2 linked regions of the Roseimaritima multifibrata genome follow. Each later gene encodes a partner of the first gene's protein in a complex. Links are inferred from orthologs where the notes say so. Each region holds a gene or a part of one and is shown in the gene's direction. Other genes may lie near its edges.

The links. Proteins that work in one complex are often made in the same cells at the same time.
Region 2: pnp (region 1) and rny share a complex: the UniProt entries of both Bacillus subtilis proteins name them as parts of the possible RNA degradosome complex. The link is inferred for Roseimaritima multifibrata from one-to-one orthologs.

What each region holds. Positions count from the first base shown.
Region 1 is NZ_CP036262.1:1,247,970-1,255,638, reverse strand. The notes cover bases 3,050-6,037. They hold pnp (polyribonucleotide nucleotidyltransferase), read left to right. Parts: upstream 3,050-3,397; coding sequence 3,398-5,677; downstream 5,678-6,037. In the rest of the region: FF011L_RS04705 (HD domain-containing protein), read right to left, coding at 1-34; FF011L_RS04700 (hypothetical protein), read right to left, coding at 1-705; FF011L_RS04695 (tRNA (cytidine(34)-2'-O)-methyltransferase), read left to right, coding at 806-1,396; FF011L_RS04690 (agmatine deiminase family protein), read left to right, coding at 1,393-2,433; rpsO (30S ribosomal protein S15), read left to right, coding at 2,760-3,029; FF011L_RS04675 (acyl-CoA desaturase), read left to right, coding at 6,120-7,136. UniProt on the Bacillus subtilis protein: Involved in mRNA degradation. Catalyzes the phosphorolysis of single-stranded polyribonucleotides processively in the 3'- to 5'-direction. Necessary for competence development in Bacillus subtilis.
Region 2 is NZ_CP036262.1:7,017,620-7,025,244, reverse strand. What follows is about bases 3,267-6,210. They hold rny (ribonuclease Y), read left to right. Parts: upstream 3,267-3,929; coding sequence 3,930-5,492; downstream 5,493-6,210. Other genes in these bases: FF011L_RS25355 (TIGR00282 family metallophosphoesterase), read left to right, coding at 5,489-6,210; tilS (tRNA lysidine(34) synthetase TilS), read right to left, coding at 3,267-3,697. Outside these bases: FF011L_RS25375 (sugar phosphate isomerase/epimerase family protein), read left to right, coding at 1-120; FF011L_RS27310 (GYF domain-containing protein), read left to right, coding at 219-617; FF011L_RS25370 (aminotransferase class III-fold pyridoxal phosphate-dependent enzyme), read left to right, coding at 1,114-2,535; more of tilS, read right to left, coding at 2,669-3,266; more of FF011L_RS25355, read left to right, coding at 6,211-6,283; FF011L_RS25350 (GspE/PulE family protein), read left to right, coding at 6,458-7,625. UniProt on the Bacillus subtilis protein: Endoribonuclease that initiates mRNA decay. Initiates the decay of all SAM-dependent riboswitches, such as yitJ riboswitch. Involved in processing of the gapA operon mRNA, it cleaves between cggR and gapA.

The sequences.
Region 1 (7,669 bases):
AACCGAATCCGCCCGCACCAACCGGACAGCCCACTGCGGCGATTCCAAAGAATCATACAACAGCACCGTCGGAGGAACGACCAACTCCCTCTCCATGCCTCGCGCCGGAGCCTTCCCAGCCAACGGGATGCCCGCGACCATCGCCAGCACCAGGGCAACAACCACATACGTCCCTGCCACGACCATCCCCCCGGACATCTCCAGTTCCAGAACATTGGCGGCGGTCACCGCCCCGATCCCCAGCATGACCACAATCATGACCCCGGCGACAAAAAAGGACATCTCTGAAGTGCTCCCCAGCCCCATGACGTACACCGGCACATAGGCGTAGATCAACCACGACGCAGCCATGACCGCCGAGACAATCAAGACGCGGTTCCGCAGCTCTTCGCCGACAAACGGCGCAAGTTCCGAATCACGAGCAAACGAATAGGCCGCCCCGACAGCAAGCGGGGCAGTCACCAGCAACCCAACGACAATCACGGCGATCGTTGCCCCGCCTCCTTCGCCCAATCCCCCCATCCGCACGCCGACTGCCGCAAGCAACAAAAAGAGAACGACGGCAACAGAGATCGCGATCCCGCGGTTGGTGACCTTCGTCTCCTTTCGCGTGATCGGTTTCAGAATCGACTGCCCCTTGCTATCCTTCGGAGCATCATCTGCGGGTGCGTGAATGACGACCTCGTCCGTCTTCGACGGAACCATGATCTCTTTCTTGCACTTGGGGCAAGGCCCTTTTTTGCCCGCAAATTTATCGCTTACAGAGAATCGACTCAGGCAGCTAGGGCAGGTAACTTGGATCGGCATGACGAATCTGAAAAGAGAAACCGAGATGGAAAAGCAAACACCGTCGCCGGGTAGTTTCCCAGACGCGACCCCTTCGATGCAAGCCGATGCAAGCGACCCTACGGCCCACATTGTTCTCTACCGCCCCGAAATCCCACAAAACACTGGAAACATCGGTCGCAGCTGTGTTGCCACCGGGGCAAAATTATGGCTGGTAGGCCCGACCGGCTTCGAAATAACCCACAGCCGACTGAAACGCGCCGGGATGGATTACTGGCAATACCTTGAGTGGGTCCAAATGGAAAACTGGCAATCCCTGCAAGAACAACTGCCCACCAAGCGGCAATGGTTCTTCAGCCGATTTGCGAAACGACCGATTTGGGACGCCCCCCTGCAACGAGGCGACGCGTTCATTTTCGGCTGTGAATCGGCTGGCCTGCCCGAAGAAATTCTCGACCTCTCCAGCCCCTACGCAATAAACCTGCCGACCCGCCCCCAGGTCCGCAGCCTAAACCTTGCGGTCACCGCCGGAATCGCACTATACCAATTGCTTGCCAAGTGCCCCGACGCCCGCCCCACCCTTCCTCCCGACGGGATGCCCACGAATTGAACACCTACTCCGACTCGCCCTCCCCTTATCGCTGGCCAGCGGAATGGGAGCCCATGGAATGTATCTGGATCGCATGGCCCCACAGCCGAGACACCTGGCCCGGCCGATTCCAGCGAGTCCCCCCCGCATTCGTGCGATTCATCCGAAACATCGCGGAAGTGCTGCCGGTACGCCTGCTCGTGCCAGCCAAGTGCCGCGAGGAATCGGCTCAGTGGCTTGCCAACATCTCCAACATCACATCCTTTGAAATCGGCACAAACGACTGCTGGGTCCGAGACTACGGCCCCACCTTCGTCCAAAAACAAAGCGATGGTTCCATCCACGGAGTCGACTGGAACTACAACGCCTGGGGCGGGAAATACTCTCCCTGGAGCCTCGACGCCGCGGCCGCCCAAGCGATCTGCAGCGCAGTCAAAATCCCGCGACTGGCAAGCCGCCTCACGACCGAAGGAGGCGCCCTAGAGAGCGACGGACAGGGACGTCTCCTGACGACAACGGACTGCCTGGTCACCGAATCGCGAAACTCAGGCTGGAGCCAAAAAGATATCGCACGGGAACTCCACCAATTCCTCGGCGTCGAAGAAATCCTTTGGCTTGACGAAGTCGGGCTAGAAGGAGACGACACAGACGGGCACATCGATCAACTCGCACGCTTCACCGACCCACAAAATGTCGTGGTGGCGGCCTGCAAGGAAAAATCGGACCCCAACTACGAACCGCTGCAGCGACTCTACCGGCAACTCTTCGTATGGGGACGCCAGACGTCGCCTCAGGTCGAAATCCATCGCCTCCAAATCCCGCCCAGGCGGACGATCGACGGGCAACGAGTCCCTGAAAGCTACTGCAATTTCCTAATGCTAAGCGACAAACGGATCCTCTTCCCGCAGTTCCGAACGCCCGAGACCGACCGCGTCGCACTCGGAATCATGCGAAACTTGCTGCCGAACTACGAAGTCCTACCGGTCGACGCGGCCGATTTAGCCTGGGGACTTGGAGCGTTCCACTGTGCCAGCCAGCAGCAACCGGCGGCGCGGTAGTGCTGGAGACAAGGAGTGGAGGAGTGGAGGAGTGGAGGAGTGATTGGTTTTTGAGGTTTTGGGATATGGGTCGTGATAAGTTGCGCAACCGGGCAGCGTTCTCCTTCCGTCAGAATGGGAAACGTTCCTTTCAATCTCCCTTGTGGGGAGCCCGTTTTGCCGTTGCAAAAGTGCTGAGGGACGCTACACTGACCGTTCAAAAACCACCGTCTACCGTACTGTCTGTGCCGTAACGGTTTGCATGCTAGTGGTTTATGTCATTTGCCCCGCATTTTGCGGAGGCGTGCAATCCGTGTTAATAGTGTTGGAAAAGAATCTAGAACAATATGACCATTACGAAAGAACGCAAACAGGAAGTGATTACCGAATTCCGTCACGAGAGTGACGATACCGGTTCCCCTGAAGTGCAAATTGCGATTTTGACCGAACGGATCAATGGCCTGACCGAACACATGCGGACCCACCGCAAAGACTTCGGCTCACGCCGCGGCCTGCTGGGTCTTGTCAGCCGTCGTCGTCGGTTGTTGGACTACGTTCGTGGCAAAGATCCACAGCGTTATTTGGATATCATCGGTCGCTTGGGTATCCGTAAGTAGTTTGTCGTGGGTGGCTTTGGCTGGGGCCCCGGCGGCTCTAGCCGCCCGAGCCGCGCAGCGGTCGCCCACAGGATTCGGGCAGCGTGGAAATTTTGGGACCGCAATCGCGGTCGAAACCACGGCCCTTTCTCTAATCGGTGAATGCTGTTCCGCGACAGGAGCGACAGTCCGCATTTAGCGGACTCCGCACTCCTGCTTCTCTACCGCCGGAAGTTGTTTGCTCGAACGTCGCACTCCATTGCGACACTATCCGTTGACCGACGGGTCGAGCCTAGTTGTTGCGACCATTGACGGTCGCCCCTTTGTTGGTTTTGCACGGCAAACGGTGCTCGTGCATATTTTGTATTTGTAGGTATGAAGGAAAAGAAATAGTGAAAATTCGAGTTGAAAAGCAGATAGGACGCCACACGCTGTCCTTCGAAACCGGCCAATTGGCCAAGCAAGCGGCCGCCTCGGTGCTGGTCCAGTACGGTGACACGGTTGTATTGAGTGCGGTTGCCAGTGGGCCAGCCCGCCAGGGAATTGACTTTTTCCCATTGATGTGTGACTACCGCGAACGCTACGCAGCAGCCGGTAAATTCCCAGGTGGCTTCCTGAAACGTGAAGGCCGCCCGACCACCAAAGAAACCCTTAGCAGCCGCCTGATCGACCGCCCGATCCGCCCTCTTTGGCCAGCCGGTTACAAAGCTGAAGTTCAAATCCAGAACTTCGTCATGTCCAGCGACATGCAAAATGACGGCGACGTTTTGGCAATGAACGGTGCTTCCACCGCTTGCCACATCAGCCCCCTGCCATTCCTCGGACCGCTCGCAAGCGTCCGCGTCGGCAAAGTTGATGGCAAACTGATTCCTTTCCCATCGGTCGATGACCTTGAGGAAAGCGAACTGGACATGATCGTCAGCGGCAACCGCGATGAAGTCGCGATGATCGAGGGCTTTGCCCAAGAAATGCCTGAAGAAGAGATGATGGAAGCGATTCAGTTCGCTCACGGCGTCATCAAAGAAATCCTCGACATGCAAGAGGAATTCTATCGCAAAGTGAACCCGACCAAGGAACCTTACACCGTTCCTGAAGACGACGGCCTATTTGAGCGTCTGAACAACGCTTACTACGACGAATTCCGTTCGGTCAAGCAAACCGCTGGCAAACAAGAACGAGCCGAAGCCGTCCGCGCCCTTCGCGATCGTGCGATGAGCGACGTCATTCCTGACCCGAAAGCCGAAGGCGCGATCAGCACCGACCGCTTCAAATCGGTCTGGCACGACCTGGAAGAAAAAATCGTCTGCGACCTGATCGTCGCTGGAACTCGCCCCGATGGTCGCGATCGCACCTCGCTTCGCCCCATCTACTGCGAAACCGACCTGCTTCCAAAGGTTCACGGTTCGGCATTGTTCCAACGTGGCGAAACCCAAGCGATGGTCACCATCACACTGGGAACCTCGCGAGACGAACAACGCGTTGACGGACTGCAGGACGAAATCAGCAAGAAGTTCATGCTCGATTACAACTTCCCATCCTTCTCGGTCGGCGAATGCCGCCCGATCCGAGGACCAGGACGTCGTGAAATCGGTCACGGAATGCTGGCCGAGCGAAGCATCGCTCCTGTCCTTCCAGACGCAGAAGAATTCCCATACACCATCCGCGTCATCAGCGACATCCTGGAATCGAATGGCTCCAGCTCGATGGCTTCGGTTTGCGGTGCAACCCTCGGCCTGATGGCTTCGGGCGTTCCAATCAGCAATCCGGTTGCAGGTATCTCGGTTGGCTTGGTCAAATCCTCACCAGACAACTGGTGCCTATTGACCGACATCCTTGGCGACGAAGATCACTTCGGCGACATGGACTTCAAAATCGCTGGAACTCAAAACGGCATCACCGGCATTCAGTTAGACCTGAAAGTCACCGGTGTTTCGTTTGAAATCATCCGTGCGACCCTGAAGCAGTCCCGCGAAGCTCGGATCGAAATCCTTCGCAAGATGTTGACAACGATCTCTCGCCCACGCAAAGAGATCAGCGCCACAGCGCCTCGCCTGTTGCGAACCAAGATCGCTGCCGACAAAATCGGCGCTTTGATCGGTCCTGGCGGCAAAAACATCCGCGGCATCCAAGAACGAACCGGTGCGGTTATCGAAGTCGATGACGACGGTACCGTCTTGATCGCCAGCGGCAACGCTGAAAGTGCTCAAGAGGCCCTTCGCAGTGTTGAAGCTTGCACGGCAACCGTTCAGATCGGCAAGATCTACGACGGCACCGTCAGCAGCATCAAGGACTTCGGAGCCTTTGTCGAAATCCTTCCAGGACGTGACGGCTTGTGCCACATCAGCGAACTATCCAGTGGCTACATCAGCAGCATCGACAAGGTCGTCCAAGTTGGCGATTCGATGAAAGTGTTGGTTATCGATGTCGACGAGCACGACCGAGTGAAATTGAGCCGCCGCAAGGCGATCGAAGAACTTGGCATCGAAGACGAAATGGCCTCCGAAGCTGAAGCCGAAGGTGGCGAACGTGGTGGAGACGACGAAGATCGCCCACGCCGTCCACAGCGGAACCGCGGACGCGGTACCGGCGGTGGCGGAGATCGTGGCCGTAGCGGTTCAGGCCGCAGCGGTGGCGGTGGTGGTGGTGGTGGTGGCCGCCCACGCGACTGATCCTATCGTTAGGATTTCAAAATCTGAAAACTTCAAAACTGCCCAACGACTTCGGTCGCTGGGCAGTTTCTTTTGCCCGTTACGCCCCCCCCGCGCACCCGCCTCGCAGTACCGCTCGCCCAGAACCTAGTCGCAAGGCAATGCACGCTGAAATCAGCCGCCAAAAACATCCGCTTCCGGTTGCGAAGGCTCTGGCAACTAGAGAACATTCACCGACACCTACCCCCCCACGAATGCCGTCCTGGGAATCAAAAAAAACGACTTTTACACTTCCGTTACACGGATAGGCCTTGTCTGTGACTTGTCCCTACCGACATCTGGGTAAACTTCCCCTGTCCGGCCGCGACAAGCATGTCGCCAAGGAATTTAAACCGAACAAAAACTCCCCTTTCGGGGAACCAATGCCCCCCAAGGCCTTAATTCACAAGAGGAAATGACGACGATGTCCACCACTCTGGAACCGAATCCAAGTCAACCTAAGCCCCCCCGCCGTACGAAGAAAAGCAAGGCTGGGAAGCAGAAAGATTCCCTCAATGGCGTCGCCGTTGAAAAGAAAGCCTCAAGCGCGACCGACCTGAATCCTGCTTCCGAACGGAAGCAATGGAGTCGCGTCAGCTGGTACGCGCTGATCTGGCTTGGACTAGCCCACATCGTCTGCCTTGCAGCCCCGTTCACCTTCACGTGGCAGGCATTGGCATTCACCGTATTCATGCACTGGATTACGGGCAGTCTAGGAATCTGTTTGGGTTACCATCGTCTGCTGACGCACATGGGCATGAAGTGTTACCCCTGGGTCCGTTACCTGTTCACCGGTATTGGCACGCTTGCTGGCGAAGGCTCGGCACTCGACTGGGTCGCCGACCACCGCAAGCATCATGCGTATAGCGACCATGATGGAGACCCACATTCGCCTCAAGACGGCGGAATGTGGAGCCACATGTTTTGGCTGGCTTTCCATACCCACACCGGAAGCCGCCAAGAATACCTACAGCGCTGGGTTCCTGATTTGTTGAAAGAGCGTGGGATGCGGGTCCTGGACAAGTTGTTCCTACCGATCCATGTCCTGAACGGCTTTTTGGTCACTGGACTTGGTTATTGGTTGGGCGGAACCGAAATGGCAATCTCATTCCTCGTTTGGGGCGTATTCTGTCGCTTGGTTTTTGTTCTTCATGCAACTTGGATGGTAAATTCGCTCAGCCACATGTGGGGCTATCGCAACTACACCACCACCGACGACAGCCGCAACAACTGGTTGGTCGCAATCGTCGCTTACGGCGAAGGCTGGCACAACAACCATCACGCTTACCCACGGATGGCCAAACATGGTCACAAATGGTGGGAAATCGATGTTACCTGGATGGCCATCTGCACCCTGAAAAAGCTAGGCTTGGTCTGGGATGTTGTCGACTACAAAAATGCTGCTGAAAAGAAAGCTCGCGACGAAGCCCTAATCGCTTAGTTGCCTGAACTTTTCACTCAATCAGACCGCACGAAACGTGCGGTGCATAGCGGAAGGCTTTAACAGCCTTCCCGGAGGCGTGGCTGAGGCTTCAAACCACAGCTGAACGCCCCTTCTTATTCCCCTGCTGGGAATCGCGTCTTTTAGTGTCGCCTTTCGCTCCGCGACGTGAAGTGAATAGGTGACGCATTGCCGGTCCACGAAACGTTGCGTATTGCTTCTGTCCGGTATTTAACCAGGCCGACTCTCCGGGCCCGCAGGCTGTCAAAATCCCAACCCGCTGCGTCCGTTTTGAAGTTGCGTTTTTGGGAGTTGGCTACTTTGCTTCCGCCGGGCTTGTCCCGGTCCGGGGCAAGACCGGAAACGGAACTCTTGATACTTGGAGCTGCAAAGACGCTGGAATCGCCGAATGATTTGAGGCATCCGCAAGAGTTCGGAAATCAGGACGATTGACCACAGCAATCACCTCAAAAGCGCAACTTCAAAATGCGTAGGCGAGGGACCGTAGCCTTATGCTTCGCGAAAGTAGCTTT
Region 2 (7,625 bases), 5.8 Mb from region 1 along the record:
TCCTTGTTGGAGCGGGAGCGGTACAACCGCGCGTTGACCGTTTCGATCCCTCCCACCGAGGGTTTGGATCACCGAGTGGAACTGCGGAAGTTACGACGATTGCTGGAAAGCCTGATCTAGGTTAAAGCTTGCCTTTGTTGTTCCGACCGTTTACTTTTATTGAAAGCCCTTCTTTGGAGGGGGGACTATCCGGTTCTCGTAGTAGAGCGGCTGCAGGAATGTCTGAGTGGTTTATTCAGCAAGCGGAAACTGAACTGGGGCCGATTAGTAGTACTGCACTACTCGATCGGATTCGTGACGGTTCTATCTGCCAAAGCACAATGGTCCGGAAAAACGATTCGGCTTGGTTTCAAGCCGGTTCGGTTGGAGGGCTGTTCGAAGCGGCCGCGCAGTCGACAACGGAATACTTCTGCCCGCAGTGCAAATCGAAGGTGCGTAAGCCTCCCTGCTTTTGCCCCAAGTGCAAGGTTGAATTGAAGTACGCACGTCCGAAAGTGACGGAGCATCCAATTCCAGGGATGAAAAGGTCCGAAAAACCAAAGCCTCAGAAGAGCGCCTCGGTGGGCCGGTGGCTGCAACGCATCAAATCGCCCGGGGACCAAAACCGTCGCAGGTGATTTCCGGAGCGGCGCAGGCCCAATGCCGTCTACTTTCTTAGCGGTACGCCGCGAGCCCAGTGCCGTTTACTTTCTTAGCGGTACGGCGCGAGCCGTCCGGCAGTCGCATAGAAAACCCAATGGATTTGCCGGTCGGCTTGCACCGATCCGCTAGGAATCCGCACGGCAATTACGCATCGTTTTGAGCCTCAGACGCCGGTTTGCCGTTGCACGGATTGTCGATGTTTCTCCGCTTCCGATTAAAACGACAGCCCGTCTCGGCTGGGCGCTGAACCTTCCCGGCTAGGTTCGTCTCTGTTTAGACGTCCGTTGTCCCTTGTCTATGAATCGAAGCGGGATTGACGCCTTGATTTCGTCCGAAACGATCAGCCGCCCAGTGAAAAGGCGGCCGATGGTTTTCGTTTTGGCACAAGTGATTCACGGAAGTGGCTGCCCGCATTACGATGGGGCAGCAAAATGCCTTTCCCTCCCTATTGATTGAAACCGGAAGATTGCCGTGACAGTGACTGCATCCGATTCACTTCAGGCCGAAAAATTACGTGCCGACCCTCGAGTTCTTGAAGCCAAGCGTTTGTTGCAAGAGGCTTTGGCTGAACATGGAGCTCCGCTGACCGAGGTCCGACCGCCTCGGGAATCGCTGCTTGCCGGTTACGAAGCGATGCTGAAACGGCTGGAGACTTCGCGTGGAGGGAAACCGATCTGGCCCTACCTTGCCAGCGGGATTGGAAATGGACCTTGGGTCGAATTGGCCGATGGAAGCGTCAAACTGGATATGATTGGCGGGATCGGCGTCCATGGGGCGGGGCATAGTCATCCGGCGATTCTGGATGCGGCAGTCGACGCCGCGATTGAAGATACGTTGATGCAGGGAAACCTTCAGCAACATCCGCCCGGAATGGTGCTGAGCGAACGCCTGTTGGAATGGGCTGTCCAGCCGAATAGCCAGCAAGAATCTGCTGCTCTCGATCACTGCATGCTAAGTACCAGCGGCGCGATGGCCAATGAGAATGCACTTAAAATTGCGCTGCATCATGCCGCTCCGGCCGATCGTGTGATCGCATTTGAAAATGCATTTGCCGGACGGTCGTTGGCGATGGCGGCGATCACCGATCGACCCAATTACCGTCAGGGGCTGCCTCTGGCGTTGCAGGTCGACTATCTGCCGTTTCTTGATCCGGCCGATCCGGTAGGAAGTCAGCAGCGGGCCGTTGATGAACTGAAGCGACTGTTGAATCGCCATCCAGGGCGGTACGGGGCTTTTTGGGCCGAACCGTTTGCCGGTGAAGGAGGCTACTATTCGGGAAGTCACGATTTTCTGATGGCCCTTTGTCGACCGCTGAAGGAAGCGGGCGTGCCGATCATCTTTGATGAAGTGCAAGCTTTCTCGCGACTTAGCCGACCGTATGCCTTTCAGCATTACGGATTGGAATCGATGGTCGATATTGTGACGGTCGGCAAGATCACGCAGGTCTGTGCCACTTTGTACGGCGAGGCTTTTAAACCGAAAGGGCCGATCCTTAGTCAGACCTTTACCGGTGCGTCCGCTTCGATCGCAGCAGGATTGACCATGCTGGATCAATTGCAGCAGGCCAACTGTTTCGGTGAGGACGGAGCCAATATGCAGCGGCATCGCTATTTTGCCGCTGCTCTGGAAGGGTTGGCAAAGAAGTATCCAGGCAAGATTAGCGGCCCATTCGGTGAGGGGATGATGATCGCCTTCACGCCAGGGGATGGCCAGTTTGAAACCGCAAAGGCTCTGTTGGATACGCTCTATACCGAAGGTTTGTTGGGGTTCATCTGCGGTGCCCAGCCAACGCGAATTCGATTCCTCCCGCCGCCGGCGATCGCGACCAACGAACATATCGATCAAGCTTGCCAGATCCTGGATCGAGTTCTCGCAAAGGGCGAGGCAGAATAAAGAAACGGACTGGAACGTAGCGACGGATGGTCATCCGGTTCGTCGCTACGCTCGCCAAAGCGTGGGCAGGCCTGCACCGCCCTCGCCAGTAAACTGCACGTCGCCTGCGACGGTCGCGACAACCCCCTCTCGCTTATTCTTGACGAGAGGGGGAAGCCAAATTCGTTGGTCGTTGCAGTTCCAGAGGACCGCCTTCGCGTGCGGAGGCTCGGACGCCTCCGGGCAAATCAAAGGTCTCGGCCGCTTGGTGTCCCAAAACCTCCGACAGCCGTTCCCAGTGTTGCCGGGCCATCGCTTGTCGCTGCCAGCCTTGTTGGTCCCACAATCCTCGCAGTGCATGGATGCGGATCGCTTGGTGATCGTGCATGCTTGAAAAACGATCGTCATCGCCGGGACGCTGGATGACGATCGCATTCTGCTGAGCGGTTATGTAGGCATCTGTCCACTGGCAGGCCCGTTGCTCCAGGCCTAGCAGCAGGGTTTGTTGTTGGTCGATAAGGGCCGCGATCCGGTCGCTCGCTCCTGGGTATTCGGTTTCGATCTGGGGGAGCAGCTGATTGCGAAGCCAGTTTCGTTTCCAGATCGATTCTTGGTTGGTCGCATCTTCACGCCACTCCTGCCCGATTTCGGTGAGGGCTTCTCGGAGGTTTGATTTGGGGACATTGAGGAGGGGGCGGATTAGCAGAACGTCTTCCGCCAGGTCTCGCGTTCGAGGTACCCCCCCCAGTCCGGCCGGTCCCGTGCCGCGGAACAGGTGGTGGAGCACCGTTTCCACGTTGTCCTCTTGGGTATGTCCGGTGACCACAAAGCGGGCACCTATCTGGTGGGCTAGGGACGCAAGGAAATCGTAGCGCAGGTTTCGGAGGGAGGCTTCGTCGGCTGCGGGGGGGCCAGATCCTTTGGTCGACACGCACGGCCAGCCCAGTTTGTTGGCCAATCGCTGTACAAAAAGGGCGTCTTGGTCCGATGCTTCGGATCGAAGGGCATGGTTGTAGTGGGCGACTGTTAGCGGACCCTTGCCGCTCTGCTTCCGGTGAACATTTGTCAATGCGATCAGCAACGCGACACTGTCAGCGCCTCCGCTAACAGCGACTAACAGAGGAACTGCCGTCCATTCGGAGGGGGCCCAGCTGTTCACTAAAGCCCGTTCCAGACGTTGCATGGCGTTCCTGTACGGCTTTTCGGTCCCCATTGTTTCGGCCTGCTATCACAACTGTTACTATCTTAAAGATCACCGAATTGCCCTGACCGGGATTATTTGTTTGGTTAGGTAAGGTTATCCACCCGCGGGTCTCGAGCCTCTTTTTTTGGGTGCAGCCAGCTCTTTTCCGATTTTACTCCAGCACTCCAGCCCCGGTTTCCAGGCGATTCTTTTAACATAACAGGATCGCAAGATGCTCGACCCCCTGACACTGATCACTGCGGTGATCGCAACCGTTTTTGGTTCCCTTTTGACGCTGGGAATTCAAAAATGGGTTCAAACGACCAAACGACGCGACGCAGAAAGCGAAGGCGAACGCATATTGACACTGGCCCGCGGTGAAGTGGCCAACCTAAAAGACCGAGCCGCTTTGGAAGCCAAAGAGGCCGCGATGATGATCAAATCCCAAGCGGAAAAGGAAATCTCTGAAGCTCGCGAAAACCTTCGCAACGATAAACGAAAACTTCAGCAAAAGCATGAGCAATTGGTGGCTCATGAAGAGAGTCTTCGTAAGCAGGCAAGGGGATTGGAGAACACTCAGCAGCGCTTGACCGCTCAGTTGGAAACCGTCGGCAAGCAGCGTCTGCAGCTGGAATCGGCAGCGAAAGAGCAGGTCGCCGCACTCCAGGAAGTCAGCGGCTTGACTCGTGAGGAAGCGGTTTCGCGGTTGATGGAAAACCTGCAGCAGGAATTGGAACAAGAGGTTGGCACGATCGTGCTGCGCCATGAGCGACGTGTTACGGAGATCGCCGATAGTAAGGCGAGGGAAATCCTGCTGACGGCGCTTCAGCGATACGCTTCGGCCCATACGGCGGAATCGACCACCAGCACCGTCGATATTCCTACCGACGATATGAAGGGGCGGATCATTGGTCGCGAAGGTCGCAACATCCGCAGCTTTGAAAAAGCGACCGGAGTGGATGTCATTATCGACGATACGCCGGGCGTTGTGATCGTCAGCGGATTTGATCCCGTGCGACGCGAAATCGGCAGGATGTCGTTGAATAAACTGATCGCCGATGGCCGGATACATCCCTCTCGGATCGAGGAAGTCGTCGAAGCGACTCAGAAAGAGATCGATGCCTTTATTGTCACCAAAGGGCAGGAGGCGATCGAAGAGGTCAATATTCCTGGGCTGCCGCCCAAGGTGGTTCAGATGCTGGGGCGTCTGCATTTCCGCACCAGCTATAGCCAGAACGTTCTTCGGCATAGCGTCGAGGTTGCGTTTATCTCGGGCATGCTGGCCGAAATGATCGGGCTGGATGGGGATTTGGCTCGGCACTGTGGATTGCTGCACGATATTGGCAAGGCGGCGGATCATGAGTTGGAAGGGGGGCACCCAAAGATTGGGGCCGATTTGCTAAAACGACACAATCAGCCACCTGAAGTGGTGCACGCCGCTTTTGGGCACCATGACGAAATCATCACCGAATATCCTTACACGATGTTGGTGGCGACCGCCGACGCTTGCAGTGCCAGTCGCCCTGGGGCTCGCCGTGAATCGCTGGAACGCTACGTCAAACGGATGGAAGAACTGGAATCGATCGCAACCGGGTTCGCCGGCGTTCAGCAGGCGTTTGCAATTCAGGCTGGTCGTGAATTGCGTGTGATTGTTAGTGCACAGCAAACCGACGACGCGAAAGCGGCCGTGATCTGCCGAAACATCGCCAAAGCGTTCGAGCAGCAGTTGACGTTTCCGGGGGAAATTAAAGTCACGGTTGTCCGGGAAAGCCGCTTCACGGAGGTCGCCCATTGATCCGGATTCTGGTCCTGGGGGATATCGTTGGCAAACCGGGGGTTGCCGCGGTGAAGAGCGATTTGAAATCGATCCGCGCCCAACACAATCTGGACTTGGTCATCGCCAATGCTGAAAATGCCGCCGATGGTTCGGGGCTGACGATCCGGCAGTACGACGCCCTGTTAAAAGCAGGCGTCGACGCATTCACTATGGGAGACCATGTCTACCGCAAGCGGGAGATCTATACTCGTTTGGACACAAGCGACCGTATTGTCAAACCGGGTAACTTCCCTGAAGGGTCGCCCGGCAAAACGTCGGTCGTGGTCACCGCTCGCGATGGAACGCAGGTCGCGATTTTCTCGCTGTTAGGACGCGTCTACACGCGGCCGGTCGATTGTCCCTTTGTCGCAGCGGAACGCATTCTGGCGGAAATTCCAGACGATGTGAAAGTGCGAATTCTTGACATGCACGCCGAAGCGACAAGTGAAAAACAATTGATGGGACGCTTCCTGGATGGCCGTGTCTCCGCCGTTTTGGGGACCCATACCCATGTCCCCACTGCCGATACAACGATCTTCCCTGGGGGAACAGGTTTTCAATGTGACCTTGGGATGAGCGGGCCCTATGAGAGTATCATTGGTCGTAATATCGAACGCGTGCTCAAGACGGCAATTAGTTTCGAACCCGTTCACTACCATGTCGCTACCGACGATGTGCGGCTGTGTGGTGTCCTGATGGAGGTCGATACCGAGACAGGGAAATGCGTTCACATCGAGCGTTTTGAACATCGAATTGCCGCGGAATCCTAAGGCTGTTTTCGCGGAAAGGGGACCGCTCGCAAACCGAACTTTAAGATTCGTTTTAAAGAAAAAGGGACGTACCATCCGGTCATTCGACGCTGGATGGAGTGCACCGTATCGCTAGCTCGCTTCATAGACGTTCCATCTTCGACCGTTACCACTAACCGGAAAGTCGCGGCAGTCATGAATCAAGAATCACCAAATGAGGACACTTCGGAGGCGATTGATTTTATTCCGGTCGAAGGCGAAATGGAGCATTCTCCACCGGATGTTTATGCAGGGAATTTGATCGAATGGGCCGTCGAGCGACATGCCAGTGACCTGTTTTTTTCCGATGCCGAAAACAGCATGATCGTTTCTGTGCGGCGAATGGGGCGGATCGAGCAGGTGGCTCGATTGGCACGTAGCTACGGTCGGCGACTGCAAGGCTATTTGCGAGTCGTTGGAGGGAGCGATGCAGGAGACTTGCTGCGACCAACCGAAGGGCGGGCAGCGATTAAGACGCCGCGAGGCCGCGAGGTTGATCTGCGGTTGAGTACGATCCCTACGCTGTTTGGAATGGACTTGGCAGTTCGGTTGTTCGATCGGCAAGTGTCGGTTCGACGCGTGCAGCAACTGGGGATGGACGCCCAAGAAGAATCGACTTTGCTGGAGATGCTTGACGCTGCAGCAGGCCTGATTCTGGTCGCGGGCCCGGTCGCAAGCGGAAAAAGTAGTACGCTTTATGCCTCGCTGCGACACTTGCACAATGGTGCTAAAAAAATACATTCCATCGAAGATCCTGTGGAATATGCAATCGATGGAGTGATGCAGTCTCAGGTGAATCTGAAGCAAGATCTTGACTTTTCCGACCTGCTGTCGACGGTCATGCGGCACAGCCCCGATGTCATCATGATCGGTGAAATCCGGGATCCAAAAACCGCAACGGCGGCGGTGCGAGCGGGAACCAGCGGGCAGTTAGTGCTCGCGACCATTCATGCAAAGACGGCGGTCGATGCGATTGAGCGGATGTGGCATTACGGGGTTAGCCCCCCATTCCTCGCGGCGGCCCTGAACGGGGTTGTTTGCCAACGATTGGTTCGACGGCTATGCCAAGATTGCCGAAAAGAAGTCGAAGTGTCTGAACCGCTTTCTGTTTCGGCGGCCGTTGCGAAGCGACTGGGGGATCAGACGCCCAAGCTGTATACCAGCCAGGGATGTCCCGCCTGCTTCAATGATGGCTTTGTCGGTCTGACCTGCCTGTCAGAGATTCTTAAGGTTGATGATGATCTGGGGAATGTGATCGAGCAGCAGAAACCGCCCTCAACGATCCTGAATGCGGCACACGAATCGGGGATGGTCAGCTTGGCGG